Regions from separate parts of the Corynebacterium afermentans subsp. lipophilum genome, predicted to be linked through region 1. Evidence: predicted binding sites of a transcription regulator. Region 1 holds the regulator's gene; the other holds the start of a gene.
What was found. The regulator LexA, encoded in region 1, represses DNA repair genes until DNA is damaged. The targets are predictions, from matches to a motif close to CGAACANNTGTTCG.
Positions count from the first base shown of each region.

Region 2: the regulator LexA is predicted to act here: its motif matches at 1,437-1,450, upstream of CAFEL_RS07395 (HNH endonuclease signature motif containing protein).

Region 1 covers NZ_CP046530.1:1,370,887-1,378,701, reverse strand. The annotation lists gene nagB (glucosamine-6-phosphate deaminase) at 1-165, opposite strand, end outside; gene CAFEL_RS06605 (uracil-xanthine permease family protein) at 266-1,576, shown strand; gene CAFEL_RS06600 (HPr family phosphocarrier protein) at 1,653-1,922, opposite strand; gene CAFEL_RS06595 (DeoR/GlpR family DNA-binding transcription regulator) at 2,007-2,795, opposite strand; gene lexA (transcriptional repressor LexA) at 2,846-3,526, opposite strand; gene nrdR (transcriptional regulator NrdR) at 4,176-4,634, shown strand; gene hrpA (ATP-dependent RNA helicase HrpA) at 4,650-7,815, opposite strand, start outside.
Region 2 covers NZ_CP046530.1:1,545,902-1,553,716, forward strand. The annotation lists gene CAFEL_RS07390 (DNA polymerase IV) at 1-53, opposite strand, end outside; gene CAFEL_RS07395 (HNH endonuclease signature motif containing protein) at 97-1,395, opposite strand; gene ileS (isoleucine--tRNA ligase) at 1,826-5,002, opposite strand; gene CAFEL_RS07405 (DivIVA domain-containing protein) at 5,244-6,209, opposite strand; gene CAFEL_RS07410 (YggT family protein) at 6,336-6,647, opposite strand; gene CAFEL_RS07415 (cell division protein SepF) at 6,666-7,160, opposite strand; gene CAFEL_RS07420 (YggS family pyridoxal phosphate-dependent enzyme) at 7,199-7,815, opposite strand, start outside.

The DNA of each region.
Region 1 (7,815 bases):
GCTCAAGTTCTCCTCGCGGTGGCGGCGGGCCAGCTCCATGTACGTCGGGTTCGGGGTCGAGCCCGTGGCCAGGCCGAGCGTCGCGCCATCGCGAACGAACGGTTCGATGATGTCGGCTGCGGAGACACCTACTTCTTTGGCAGTGGGGCGCACAATAATTTCCATGATGGCCAAAATAGCAAGCGCACTCTGAGAGCTGTGTACTTTGCCCGGCAACTACCCCCGGAACAGGAAATTTGGGCTGGCGGGGTGATAATGGCGTTTCGTGACTAACACTTTCGGTTGGACCCTTCACGGAGACGGGCGCACTGTGCGCCCCGGGGCAGTTGTCGCCCCAGACGAGCGGCTGAGCTGGCCGCGCACCATCGGCATTGGCATGCAGCACGTGGTGGCCATGTTCGGTGCGACGTTGCTGGTGCCCACCCTGACGGGATTCCCGGTGAACACCACGTTGCTGTTCTCCGGCTTGGGAACCATCATCTTTTTGCTGATTACCCGCAATAAAGTGCCGAGCTACCTGGGCTCTTCGTTTGCTTTTATCGCGCCGTTGACGGCGTCGCAGCAGTACGGGGTCGGTGCGCAGCTGGGTGGGGTGCTGCTGACCGGTGCGGCGCTCATTCTCGTCGGCATCGTCGTGGAATGGGCAGGCAAGCGGGTCATCGATGCGGTGATGCCGCCCGCGGTCACTGGCGCCATCGTCGCCCTGATCGGCTTCAACCTCGCGCCGACTGCAGTGTCGAACGTGGAAACCCAGCCCTGGGTGGCAGGGGTGACACTGCTGACGGTTGTGGTGGTGACAGTGGCTACCCGCGGGCTGCTCTCGCGCCTGTCCATCCTCATCGGCGTGCTCGTCGGTTGGCTGTTTGCTGCCGTAACAGGTGGCTTGAGCGAGGACGCGCTGCAGACCATTGCCGACGCGCCGTGGATCGGCCTGCCGCAGTTTCACCAGCCCGAGTTCCATGTCTCCGCGGTGCTGGTGACCCTGCCGGTGCTGGTGGTGCTGATCGCGGAGAACGTCGGCCACGTCAAAGCGGTCTCGGAGATGACCGGGCGCAATCTTGACGACATGCAGGGGCGCGCGCTGATCGGCGACGGTATCGCCACCACACTCGCCGGCGGCTTCGGCGGATCCGGCACAACTACCTACGCCGAAAACATCGGAGTTATGGCGGCGACGAAGGTGTATTCCACCGCCGCGTACTGGGTCGCCGCCCTGTTTGCGATCGTGCTGGCGTTCATCCCGAAGTTCGGCGCCGTGATCTTCACCATCCCCGCCGGCGTGCTCGGCGGGGCGTGTCTGGTGCTCTACGGGCTCATCGGCATGCTAGGTGTGCGTATTTGGCAGGACAACAAGGTGGACTTCACCGATCCGGCCAACCTCACCGCGGCTGCGGTCGCGCTGATTGTCGGCATCGGCAACCTCACCTTGGACCTCGGTGCTGTGACGTTGGAAGGCATCGCGCTGGGCTCGGTCGGCATCATCGTGGTTTACCCGCTCATGCGCTGGGCGTACGACACGTTGGGGGAGGGGCAGTACCGCAGGAACTTCGAGGTGTCTCAGCCGTCGACGTCGTAGCGTCCGGTGCTGATTGCACGTAAAAAACGCCCGGGCGCGTGGCCCGGGCGTGAGCTCGTCGAGAAGCGAAAAGCACCTACTCGTCGTCGAGGTTCTGCTCGATGAGCGCCGCGATCTTCTCCACGGCATCGGCGTTGTCGGAGGTCACGGTGACCTCGTCTCCGTGCTCTGCGCCCATGGCCATAATCATCAGCGAGGAAGCAGCGTCCGTCTCGTCGTCATCGTCGCCGCCAACAAGCGTCAGCAGAATCTCGTCGTCGTACTCGCCGGCAGCGTCAGCGATCACCGTGGCCGGGCGTGCGTGCAGCCCGACGGTGGAACCGACCTTCACAGTCTTGGAAGCCATTCGGGTGTCCTTTCCGTTGATTTCATTCAGGTCTGCAACGAGTGTAGGTCGCGAACAGATGTTGATGCCACCATGTTGCTCGCACTATTGGGTCTGCGCGAGCACGACCTCAATACCGTGCGAGCGCAGCTCGTCCACGAAGGCGGAGGGTGCCTCAGCGTCGGTGACCACCACATCAATATCCGTCAGCGGCGCGAAGCTGACCACGTAGTCGTTGCCCAGCTTCGTGGAATCGCACAACACAACAACACTGCGGGCATTCGTCACCATCGCAGCTTTCACCGCAGCTTCCTGGGCGTCCACGGTGGAGAGACCGTGGCCGATGGACAGCGCGTTGGTGCCCACAAACGCAACGTCAGCGCGCAACAGGGCCAGTGTGCGAAGCGCAGTACTGCCGACGACCGCCTGACTGATCGGACGGACGCTGCCACCGAGTAGCTGCACATCGTGCAAACCGGAATCGCTCAGCTCCAAGGCGGTGGGGATGGAGTTGGTCACCACCGAGTACTCCTTGTCCCCGCGAGTCTCTGCAAGTCGCTTGCCCAAGCTGCTGATAGTTGTGCCCGAGTCCAAAAAAATCGTGCAGCTTTGTGTGTCCGGCACGAACTGCAACGCGGTTTCCGCAATTGCGGTCTTGGCCGCAAGCGAGGCGCGCTGGCGGGTATCCAGCGGGATCTCCGTAGAGCGGTACGATTGGCTGGCCACCGCGCCGCCGTGGACGCGCTGCACCGCGCCCTCATCGTGCAGCGCCGAAAGGTCCCGGCGGATTGTTTCCGCGGTGACGTCGAAGCGCTGCGCCAATTCGGTGACATTGACGCGGCCTTCAACTGCGGTCAAAGACGCGATCTGGCGTCTCCGCTCTTCGGCGTACATCGATCTCCTGCGCTTTTGGTCTTAGTGTTTTCTCGGCGCACACGCACCGGTTACAGAGTACGGAACACCGAAATAACACGCCCCATGATCTCAGCCTCGTCGCCCTTGATCGGTTCGAATGCGTCGTTGTGGGGCAACAGCCACACACCGGTGGAGTCGCGGTGGAATTCCTTGACCGTCGCCTCACCGTCCAGAAGCGCCGCAACAAACTCGCCCTCTTCCGCGTTCGGCTGGGAGCGGACAACTACCCAGTCGCCGTCGAGGATGCCGGCCTCGCGCATGGATTCGCCGACAACCTTGAGCATGAAAACATCGCCGTCACCGAGCAACTCCTCGGGCAGCGGGTAGTAGGTGTCCACGTTCTCTTCGGCGAGGATCGGAGCGCCTGCGGCGATCTGGCCGACCACCGGCACGTAGCGGGCATTACCCGAATCCTCCGGCTTCGCTTCCTGCGGCTTGCGCTGCTTGCGTCCGGTCTCTGGCATCTGGCGCAGATCCACGGCGCGCGGCTTGTTCGGGTCGCGTCGGAGGAAACCCTTCTTTTCAAGCTCCTTGAGCTGGTATGCGACAGACGAAGTGGACTGCAAACCAGCGGCATCGCCGATCTCGCGGATGCTCGGCGGGTAACCGCGCAGGACAACAGCATCCTGAATGACCTGGAGGATACGGCGCTGACGGTCAGACAGTGCGTTGTAATCCGGGTTGCCGGGCTCGGACTTCTTTCGTGCCATGACGTTCTCCTTGGACTCGGTGGCGTAGTGCGCCTACGAACCTACCAGATAGGGCACTCATGTTCGATGGTTGCAGCGTTTGGGTGGACACCTATCGGTCGGGGTGCTATAAATCGAACACGTAATCGTATTCGAACAAATGAACGTTAGAACGTTCGAGTGTGTCGGCGCCGAACGTAATGTGTGCCGCGAAACGAAGGGAGACTCACAATGTCCATTGCAATCAATCCAGTACACAATGCATCTGCATCTCGCCCGGGCGCCGCATCCGTGGTTCCCCCGGCGGAGATTTGGGACCTCGAATCTGCGTCGAAGCGTCGAACCGGCGGGGCCGGTGTTCGAACCATATCTGCATCCCATCGAACGAGTGCTCGTTCTGCCTCAAACCGGGTTTCGGACGGTTCCACTGAAGCGAACGCGTTCGAAACACGGCACGAGACGCGCGATACGCTCCTGCTTGGCGCATGCATGACTGCGGCGCTGCTTATCGGTTCCGCGTTTGGCGGCGTCTTCTCGGCGCAAGACCAGGATCCCTCATCTATGCCCGGCAGCCAGGTCACCCACAGCGCCACGGTGGCAACGGCGCGATAGGCAGGGCGTAGACTCACGGCTACACCAAGCCTTTGAAGACCCCGGGGGGTGGAAAACCGTGTTTTGTCCTTTTTGCCACAACGAGCAATCCCGTGTGACTGACTCGCGGCTGGTCGAAGCTGGCGCTGCGATTCGTCGACGCAGAGAGTGCACCGAGTGCGGGGGACGTTTCACCACAGTGGAAAAGGCAGTCCTTACCGTTGTGAAACGCAACGGCGTGAGCGAACCGTTTGACCGCGACAAACTCATCGTCGGCGTGCGTCGAGCATGCCAAGGCCGCGATGTCACCGATGATGCCTTGAAACGGCTTGCCCAGGAAGTGGAAGAGACTGTGCGGGCCCAGGGCAGCTCGCAGGTGCCCGCCCACGAGATCGGCTTGGCAGTCCTTGAACCGCTGCGCGCCCTCGACGAAGTGGCGTACCTGCGCTTCGCATCGGTGTACAAGTCGTTCGAGAGCGCAGACGACTTCGAATCTGAAATCCGGCTCATGCGCCGCCGCGACCGCGAGGACTTCTAACCCGCGATCGTGGGGCTAACGCAGGGCGTCAATCTTCTTCTCAATGCGCCGCTGGCTTACCGGCTTCGGCGTGCCCAAACGCTGCGCGAACAAACTCACACGCAGCTCTTCAATTAGCCACAAAATATCCTTGTACGCTTTTGTCTTCGTGCGACCAGCGGGCAAGGCCTTCATGCGCTGCGCCAAGTAGGCCTTCACCGAATCGATCACTGACTGCCGGTCGGCGTCACGGTCCGGATCCAGCCGCATGTCTTCCAGGCGGATACGCATCGCGTCAATGTAGCGGGGCAGGTGCTGCAAGTGCCCGATGCCGTGGACAGTCACCGCGTGTTTCGGAAGGAAAAACTGCAGCTGCGACGTCATGTCGTCGATAGCCGGGCCCTCCCACTGCTCAAGCTCAGCCGCGATATTCGCGTACTCCGCCAGAGCCGGCGCCAAGGTGACCACCACGCGGCGCACCCCACCAGCGACCTGAGGGCGGATTTCGGCCACGAGCGCGTCGAACTCCTCCGGCGAACGCACCGGCCCGCCGGAGGAGAACATCAGGTCGCGGATCACGGCGACGCGGGCGTCCTCGACGAGCCCGGCGGCGCCGCCGTGCGGGTAGCGGTCCACCGCCACCTTCTGGCGCAACGGCAGCCCCTTGGTCATCTGTCCGGCGTTGACCGTGATCTCGCGCAACAGCAACGTCAGCGTCGCTGTGACCATTGAGGCATCCGCGGCGGCCTTGGTCGGGTGCACCGTGACCTTCACGCCGTTCTTGGTGGCCTCGAGTGCCGGGTAGGCGTCGACTTCGTTGCCGTCGATAGTCGTGGTCACCGTCTCCGGCACCGCGCCGAGGGAATCGGTAGTCCACTTCGCCACCGCATCCGACTCGGAGGTGCGCCCGGCCTTGGACACGGAGGACTTGATCTTGCCGGCCTGGCGGCGCTTCAGTGCACCGAGGTCCGTGTCGTGGTCGACCACTTTGCCGCGGCGGTCAATCGCGGCGAAGGTCACCTTCAGATGCTCGGGCAGCGCAGACGGGTTGAAGTCGGTGCCGTTGATGCCTCGCCCGCCGATGCTGTGCAGCGCGTCAGCGAGTGCCTCGGCGAACGGAGTTTCACGCAGATCGGCCTCACTGGCGCCTTCGTCGTCCTGCTTCTCCCAGATCGCCTCCAGCGCACGCTCGGCGAAGTCGGGTGCCGGCACAACGGTCTTGCGCAAGGCCTTGGGCAGTGTGCGGATGTACTCCGCGGCCAGCTCCGAGCGCAGCCCCGGCACCAGCCAGTCAAAGCCCTCCGGCCGCAGGTTTGCTAGAAGCGGCACGGGCACGTCCACGGTCACGCCGTCGAAAGGATCGCCCGGCTCGAACTTGTAGCGCAGCGCGTAATCGATAGAGCCTTGGCGCCACACCTCGGGGAAGGCGGTGGCGGAGGAATCCACGCCCTCGTCGTCGAGAAGCGCGGCAGGGTCGAAGTCCAGGTAGTGCTTGTCTTCGGCCCGCTTCTTCTTCCACCAGGAATCGAAGTGGCGGGCGGTGGTCACGCTCTTAGGCAGGCGTGAGTCGTAGAACTCGAAGAGGGTGTCCTCATCCACCACCAGGCCGCGGCGACGCACCTTTTCCTCCACCTCAGCGGCCTCGGCGAGCAGAGCTTCGTTGTGGTCGATGAAGTGGTGGTGGCGGTTCCAATCGCCCTCAAGAAGCGCGTGGCGAATGAACATGTTGCGCGCACCCTCGGCGTCGACGCGGTGGTAGGGCACAAGCCGGTCGCGCACGATGGTCACGCCGTAGAGCATCGACTTCTGGTGCACCATTGCGGCCGAACGCTTCCGCGACCACACAGGTTCGGAGTAGCTGTGCTTCATCAGCTGGCCTGCAGCAGCTTCCACCCAGGCGGGCTCAATCTTGGCCACGTCGCGGGCCCACAGGCGCGAGGTCTCCACGAGTTCGGCTGCCATGAGGAACTCCGGGGGCTTTTTGCTTAGCGACGACCCCGGGAACACCAAGAACCTTGTCCCGCGCGCGCCCTGGAATTCCTTCGAATTGCCGTCGCGGGCACCGATGTTGGACAGCAGGCCTGTCAGCAGCGACTTGTGGATCGCGTCGGCGTCGCGCTCGCCCGCGACGTTCTCGGCGCGCGACCAGCCCAGCTGGCGCTCCACGTCGCGCAGCTGGCGCACGAGGTCGAACCATTCACGGATGCGCATGTAGTGCAAGAACTCGCGCTTCATGCGCTTGCGGAAGGCGTTGCCGGACAGCTCGTCGCGGGAATCGCCGATGTAGTCCCACAGCTTCAGCGAGGACAGGAAGTCCGATGTTGCGTCTTTGAACCGGGCGTGGGCCTGGTCCGCCTGCGCCTGGTACTCCAGGGGACGCTCGCGCACGTCCTGGATGGTCATGCTGGCCACGATCACGGTGACGTCGTCTAGCACGCCGAGGCGGTTGGCCTCCACCAGCATGCGCGCCATCTTCGGGTCCACCGGTATGCGCGCGATGTCGCGCCCCACGTCAGTGAGCACCGGTGCGCCGCCGCGTTCCTTGCCCGAGATTGCGCCGAGCTCGTGCAGGAGCAGCAACCCGTCGCGAACGGCCTTCTGGTCCGGCGGCTGGATGAAAGGGAAATCGTTGATGTCTCCCAAGCGCAGGGAGATCATCTGCAGCACCACAGAGGCCAGATTGGTGCGCAGGATCTCCGGGTCAGTGAACTCGGGGCGGGCTTCGAAGTTGTCCTCCGAGTACAGGCGGATGGCCACGCCGTCGGCGATACGGCCGGAGCGGCCGGAGCGCTGGTTGGCGGAGGCCTGGGAGATCTCCTCAATGGGCAGGCGCTGGACCTTGGTGCGCGTGGAGTAACGCGAGATACGCGCCAGGCCGGTGTCCACCACGTAGTGGATGCCCGGCACGGTCAGCGAGGTTTCCGCGATGTTGGTGGACAGCACGATGCGTCGGCCGGAGTGCGGGGCAAACACCCGGTGCTGCTCCGCGTTGGACAGGCGGCCGAACAGGGGCACGACCTCCACGCCGCGCCAGTGCTGTTTTTCAATGGCCTCCATGCAGTCGCGGATGTCGCGCTCGGAGGCGAAGAAGCACAAGATGTCGCCTTCGCCTTCGCGCATGAGTTCCTTGCAGGCGTCGACCACACCGTCGATCATGTCGGTGTCGACTTCCTTGACGGAGCCGTCCTTGCCTTGCACCTGC
Region 2 (7,815 bases), 180 kb from region 1:
TCGCATGATGCGTAGAACGCATCCATGTCGATGTGCAGCACCCAACGGTTCATGTCCACCACTGTGCACCACCGGTACCACCATGTTCCAATCCGATCACACGGCGAACGAATCTCCGGTGACATACTCCATCCGCCTCGGCAGCGCTCTGTTGCGCGAGACGAACCGGGCACCGTTTTTGAACGTGAAGAACAGGTCAGCTCCTTGGCGCTCGATGGTGATTACTCCGTGGCTCACCTGAGAGTGGCAGCTCGAGCACAGTGGGATCAGGTTGTCTAAATCAGTCATACCTCCGTGCTCCCACTCCTTTATGTGGTGCATCTCTATGAAGCGCCTATGCGAACATCCAGGCATAGCGCACTGATACCCCCAGATCGCCAACAGCGCCTGCACTTGGCCGTCGGTGGCGAACCGCCGCGAACGGCCGACGTGGATCGTCAGTCCCGTGTCATCCAGCAAGTGCAAACGCACCATCGCATTGGCGAGGTAGCTGCGCACGTCCTCAGAACTTGCCGAGCGGTTTTCCGGCATCCAACATTGGCCAAACTGGTTGACCATGAGGTTGACCTGCACGCCTGGACTGCGAAGCGGACTCTTTGGGTTCGCGCGAACCATATCGATCATCGCCAACAACGCCCCGTAAACGTCCTGTTTTTCCGGAGGCCCGTACCGCGACACCGAACGCACGATGTCGTCCATGGTGATCTTCGTACGCTTTTGCGGAGCGCGGTCTTGCTCTGAGGGGACGGCGTCTTCAGCGGCAGCTGCGTCGTCGATAAGCTTCTGCACCTTCTCCGGATCCTGCAGATCATCTGGGTCCACATCCTCGAGACCGAAACTGGCAAGCTGAGCCACCTTCAACGCAGTCAGGAGCTTTTGGCCAGCTACCGCCGGAAGCCTCGCCTCGAAGGCGAGCATGCCGTCGTCGCACTCGCGGGCGCGAGCATACGGCTCAGTCGGATCCTCCTCTTTGGGCCTTGCCCCGGCAAGCACAAGCTGGAGATCAGCAAACGACATGCTCAGCGCGAGTTGGACGTATTGCTCTTCGTTGCACTCCTCCAAATACTGGAGAAGGAAACGGACTGTCGAATACGGCATCACCCCCGATTCGAACGCGTCGAATAAGAGCCTGAACTTTCTCAGCCCTCGCGCCACGCGCACGTACTCGAATGCCGTGGCCTGCGGGAGGTTGAGTTCGCTGCGCAACCACGTTGCCGTCGACTTCTCCCCGTACTGCTCCGCCAGCCCCTGTTCGTCGAACTGCCCCACCGCATCGAGCATCCGCGCCCGGTGATGGTTCGCCGACAATTGATTGCACTTGATCTGATCCTCGAGCACCTCTGCCGACAGGTCACCCGTTCGATCTTCCGTCCGTTCGTCCACCGCAATTGTCATGGTTGATCCCCTTACTCATGAACATTGACACCTTTATAGAAAGCTCATGTGTTCGAGTCAAGGGTTTTGAGGAAAATGTCCATTGAAGTGGACAACGTGCACGGTTTCGCTTACCCAGAAGTCGAACATAAACCCCATTCGCTATGCCGCTGCATAGTGCGCACCCCACACAAACACTCCCAAAAACTATGCCGCTGCATAGTGGGTGCCGCCCCAATATCGGTAAGAAAAACTATGCAGTCGCATAGTCAGCACCCCACACAAACACTCCCAAAATCTATGCAGCTGCATAGTGGGTGCCACCTCATAGTTGGCATCAAAAACTATGCAGCTGCATAGTGCGCATTATCGAGCGACGGTGCGCCTCCCCTGCTGAGAACGCAAAATAGGGGCCCCACTCCACACGAGTGAGGCCCCAGCTCGAAAGAACCTAGCTGTTCTTACGAACAGTGGCGGTCACGCCATCGATGACATCGTGCCCCTCGACCGGCTCGGTGACCACGTCGAAGGATGTCGCCAGGGTCTCGGCGGCGATGTGGTCGGCGTGGGTGCGGGCCCACGCCTCCTTCTCCGCAGGCACGGCCAGCACCACAGCGATGCGGTCGGAAACGTCGAAGCCCTCGCGCTTGCGGGCATCCTGCAGACCGCGGATCACGTCGGCAGCCCAGCCCTCAGCCTCGAGTTCCTCGGTTACCTCGGTGTCGAGGACGACCAAGCCGACGGTGCCGTCGGCGTCGACACGCGCGGTGCTCTCCGGGTTCTCCGCCACCAGACGCTCGGTGTAAAGCTCCGGGGTGAGCACGATGTCGCCGTCGACCACCACATCGTCTCCGCGGCGCTCGTAGTTGCCGGCCTTGACGTTCTTGATGGCGCGCTGCACGTCCCTACCCAGCGACGGGCCAGCCACCTTGGCGTTGACCACGACTTCGAAGGATCCGGCCGCGTCGACGTCGTCAGTCAAAGCGACGTCCTTCACGTTCACCTCGTCGCGGATGGTGGAGCGGAACGCATCGAGCTTGGCCGAATCCGGCAGGGCGACGGTGAGCTTCGGCAGCGGCAGGCGGTTGCGCAGCTTGTTCGCCTTGCGCACTGACGACGCCGCAGAGCACACCGCACGCGTCGCATCCATGGCGGCGACCAGCTCGGCGTCCGCCGGCAACTCGGAGGCCTGCGGGTAGTCCGTCAGGTGCACCGAACGGCCGCCGGTGAGCCCGCGCCAGATGACCTCGGAGACGTACGGCAGCAGCGGCGCCACCGCGCGGGAAACGACTTCGAGCACCGTGTAGAGCGTGTTGAACGCCTCCGGGTGCGCCTCCTGGCCCTCCCAGAATCGGTCGCGGGAGCGGCGCACGTACCAGTTGGTCAGCGTGTCGGCGAAACGACGCACCACGTCGCAAGCGTCGGCGATGCGGGTGTCGTCGAGCGCCTCGCCCACAGCTGCCACCATGTCGTGCGTCTTGGCCAGGATGTAGCGGTCGAGCACGTTGTCGGAATCGACGGACCACTGGGCGTCCGAAGACGAGTACAGCTGCAGGAACGTGTACGCGTTCCAGATCGGCAGCAGCGCCTGGCGCACGCCCTCGCGGATGCCCTGCTCGGTAACAATCAGGTTGCCACCGCGCAGGATCGGCGAGGACATGAGGAACCAGCGCATTGCGTCGGAGCCGTCGCGGTCGAAGACCTCCATCACGTTCGGGTAGTTGCCCTTGGACTTGGACATCTTCTGCCCGTCCGAGCCCAGCACGATGCCGTGAGCGACGACCTTCTTGTACGCCACTCGGTCGAACAGTGCGGTGGACAGCACGTGCTGCACGTAGAACCAGCCGCGGGTTTGGCCGGAGTACTCCACAATGAAGTCCGCGGGTTGGCGGGTGTCGAACTCCTCGCGATTCTCAAACGGGTAGTGGTACTGCGCGAACGGCATGGAGCCGGACTCGAACCAGCAATCCAGAACGTCCGGCACGCGGCGCATCATGGACTTGCCGGTCGGGTCGTCCGGGTTCGGGCGCACCAGCTCGTCGATGTGCGGGCGGTGCAGGGACTTCGGGCGGGTGCCGAAGTCGCGCTCCAGCTCATCCAGGGAACCGTAGACGTCCACGCGCGGGTAGTCCGGGTTGTCGGAAACCCACGCCGGCACCGGCGAGCCCCAGTAGCGGGTGCGCGAGATGTTCCAGTCGCGCGCGCCTTCCAGCCACTTGCCAAACTGGCCGTCACGGATGTGCGACGGGATCCACTCGATTTCCTGGTTCAGCTCCACCATGCGGTCGCGGATGTCGGTGACCTTCACAAACCACGCCGGCAGCGCCATATAGATCAGCGGCTCGCCGGAGCGCCAGGAGTGCGGGTAGGAGTGCACGATGGTCTGGTCGCGCACGACGCGGCCCTTGGCGCGCAGGTCGCGGATGATGTCGCGGTTCGCGTCGAAGACGAGCTTGCCCTCGTGCTCCGGCACGAGCGAGGTGAACTTGCCGTCGGCGTCGACGGGAATGGCCAGGTCGATGCCGTATTCCTGGCAGGTGAGCATATCGTCCTCACCGAAGGCGGGGGCCTGGTGCACCACGCCGGTGCCGTCCTCGGTGGTCACGTAGTCCGCGTTGAGGATCATGAACGCGTTGTCGTGGTCGCGGAAGTAGTCGAAGACCGGCTCGTACTCCAGGCCCTCCAGCTGTGCGCCGGTAAACGTCGCGACAACCTCGTACTCACCGAGCTCCTTCGCGTAGGCGCCCAGCAGGGTCGAGGCGAGAAGCAATTGCTTATCGACGAACCCTTCGGCCCCATCCGCACCGACCTTGACCAACGAGTACTCCACCTCGGGGTGGACAGCCAGCGCCAAGTTGGACGGCAGGGTCCACGGGGTCGTGGTCCAGGCGATAGCTGCGGCGTCGTGAAGCTCAGGGTGCTCGGCCCACGTCGTTTCCGCCGCGTAGCCTGCGCGCCCACCGGTGAACGGCAAGGTGACCGTGACGGTGGGGTCCTGGCGGTCGCGGTAGGAATCGTCCAGTCGGGTCTCCTGGTTAGACAGCGGAGTGTGCTCGGCCCAGGAGTACGGCAGGACGCGGAAGCCCTGGTAGATCAGGCCCTTGTCGTAGAGCTCCTTGAACGCCCACATGACGGACTCCATGTACTCCGGGTCCATGGTCTTGTAGCCGTTTTCGAAGTCCACCCAGCGGGCTTGGCGGGTGACGTAGTCCTCCCACTCGCCCGCGTAGTGCATGACGGACTTGGCGCAGTACTCGTTGAACTTCTCCAGGCCCATGTCCTCGATCTGGGCTTTGTCGGTGATATCGAGCTGCTTTTCCGCTTCAAGCTCTGCGGGCAGGCCGTGGCAATCCCAGCCGAACACCCGCGGCACGTGGTAACCGGACATGGTGCGGAAACGCGGCACGATGTCCTTGACATAGCCGGTGAGGAGATGGCCGTAGTGAGGCATGCCGTTGGCGAACGGCGGGCCGTCGTTGAACACGTACTCCTCGCAGCCCTCACGCTGATCCAGGGAAGCCTTGAACGTGCCGTCCGTGTTCCAATAATCCAGGACGACGCGCTCCATCTCTGGGAAGCGGTCGCTGCCGCCGGTCATGTCCACTTTGGGGTAAACGTTGCCAACCATGACATCACTCCTTCAGCCGTGCAGGGACGCATTGCTGCGCGGTACCACCCTGCTTGGGGCGCGCGATGCGCCCCCACTTCATTGCGGTGAAGGAAGTTACGTCTTCCGTGTGTGACGTCCGGGTCTATTAAGCACAAGCCGTTCTTCCGGATACGCTCCCCGGTGATGGCCGGATCGTTGCGTGTTACGAGTAACGCCCAGCATCCTACAGGGATGCTGGGCGTTTGTGAAGAGCCAGGAACTACTTCTCGTTCGGCGCGGTGCTGGAGCGCGACTCCAGCTCTTCCAGCTGGGATTCCAGCAGCGTCTTCAGGCGCGTGCGGTACTCGCGCTCGAAGGTGCGCAGCTCCGCGATGCGGTTCTCCAGTGCGGTCTGCTGCTGCTTCACCGTGTTCATGATCTCGGTGTGCTTGCGCTCGGCGTCAGCCTTGAGCTTGTTCGCCTGCTCCTCAGCCTGGCGGATCTGCGCCTCGGCGCGGGAGTTTGCCTCGTTGGTGGTCTCCTCGGCCTTCTTCTGGGCGTCGGTGACCAGCTGCTTGGAGCGGGTCTCCGCGTCCTGCAGCTGGGTGCGGGAACGGGTCTGCGCGTCCTCGATCTGCTTCTTGGACTTGGACTCGGCCTCGGCGATCTCGCGCTCTGCAGCGGCACGAGCGTCGGCCAGCATGGAGGACGCCTCTGCCTGCGCGTCGCTGGTCAGGCGGTCCGCCATCTCCTGCGCGAGGCCGAGCACCTTGGCCGCCTGCACGTGGGTGTCGGCGGAGACGTCGCTGCGGGCCGGCTGGGACGCGGCAGCGGCCGGGGCGGTCGCTTGCTTCGGGGCCTTCTCGGCTTCCTCAGCCTGCTTGCGGGCCTTGGCGGCCTCGTCCTTGGCGGAGCGGGCCTCAGCTTCAGCCTTCTCCTGCGCCTGCTTCGCGGAACGCAGCTGCGACTCGAAGTCAGCGCGGACCTTCTGCTCCACCTCGCGGCGGATAGCGGCTTCGTCGACCTTCTCGGAGTCCTCGGAACGCTTCACCGGCGCTGCAGCAACTGCGTCCGTGCCACCTTCCTCAAGACGGGAACGCAGCTCGTCGTTCTCATCCTGCAGCTGCGCAAGCGTGTCCTCGACGAGGTCGAGGAACTGGTCAACCTCGTCCTCGTTGTAGCCTCGCTTGCCAATCGGCGGCTTGCTGAAAGCGACATTGTGCACGTCAGCTGGTGTCAGCGGCATTTGCGTTCCCTTCGATAATCGTGTGAGTACTCGCTAGCGCGAAGCATTGTTTGCTGAATTGTAACGGTTTCGCTCGACGAGTGTAGTCCAGCCTAGCTGTAAAGCCGGGTTAAAGCTCAAGTAAAGCTACTGAAGCGCCGGATTAATTAGCACGGCGCCGATGAGCATCTGAATGAGCATAAGGATGAAAAACAGGACAATGACACTCACATCCAGGCCCACCCCGCTACCGCCGAGCTTCAGCGGCGGGATAAGTTTGCGCAGCGCATTCACTGGCGGATCCGTCATCCGGAAGATGGGCTCGGCCACCATGATGAACCAGTGCGGCGGGTCGAACTGCTTGGAAAACGCCTGCACCATCTCGATGATGATGCGCACGATAACCAAAAGCGAGTACAGCCCCACAAGGGCGTAGATGATTGCTCCGAAAAGTGCCACGCCGAACCACCCTACCGGCTAGCGCAAGCCAGCAGCACGCTTGAGGTCGTCTTTCTCCAGGTTCGCGTTCTCCGGCACGATAGCGAACATCCGCTTGCGCGTCTCGACGCCGCGGGAGAGGTTGTGCATGCTGCCACGCAGTGCGAAGCACAGGCCAGCGGCAAAGTCCACGATGCGTTTCGCGTCGGCGGTGTCCAGGTCGGTCAGGTCCATGACCACAGCGTCGCCGTCACGGAACGGCTCGCCGATCTCCTTGGCGTCGTTGTAGTTGCGCGGCGCGGCGGTCACGATATGCGGAGTGGAGCGGTAGCTCGGGCGGATAGCTTCGCGGCCGTAATCGCGGGGGGTGGGGCGGTCCATACGGGACGGGCGCTCGGCGCGCGGGGTGCGGTCATACGCGGTAGAACCGGCGGCGCTTGAGTTGTACTGCGGGTCGTCGTAGTACGCGTCGTCCTCGGCGTTTTCCACGGGGCCGAGGCCGAAAAAGTCTTTAGCACTGTCGAAGAAGGACATGCGGGCGGCTCCTTTTATGGGGTGATTCGCGGTGGATTTCAGACTACGGGCCGGGGCCCGAGGAGGGCTGTTCCGACACGCACGATATCGGATCCGCAGGCGATGGCGTCGACGAAATCGCCGCTCATACCTGCGGAAAGTCTCAAGTTGCGGTTGAGCTTGGCGGCGTAGTCATCTGTCAACGAGCGCGCCTGAGTAAACACCTCGCGCGGCTGCGAATCCAGCGGCGGCACGACCATGAAGCCGGCCATTTCAAGGTGCTCGGATTCCTCCACAGCTTCCACGATTGCGGGCACGTCGTCGAGGTGTGCGCCGCCGCGGGCAGAGTCGCCGTCGTAAGACAGCTGCACCATGCACGGCAGGATCTTGCCTGTGCGATCGCCGCGCTCGAGCGCGAGCGCCATGCCTCGGTCGAGCCCGTGGGCCAACTTGAGCGAATCCAGCGAGTGCACCTCGGAGGCCCAGCGCGCCACCCAGTTGGCCTTCTTGGATTGAATCTGGCCGATCATGGCGATGCCGCAGCGGCCTTCAAGCTCGGCAGCCTTGTCGCGGGCTTCTTGCTCGCGGTTCTCCCCCACCAGCGCGATGCCGAGCGAAGCGAGTTCTTCGATGCGTTCTACCGGGTGGAACTTCGTCACCGGCAGCAGTGCCACGC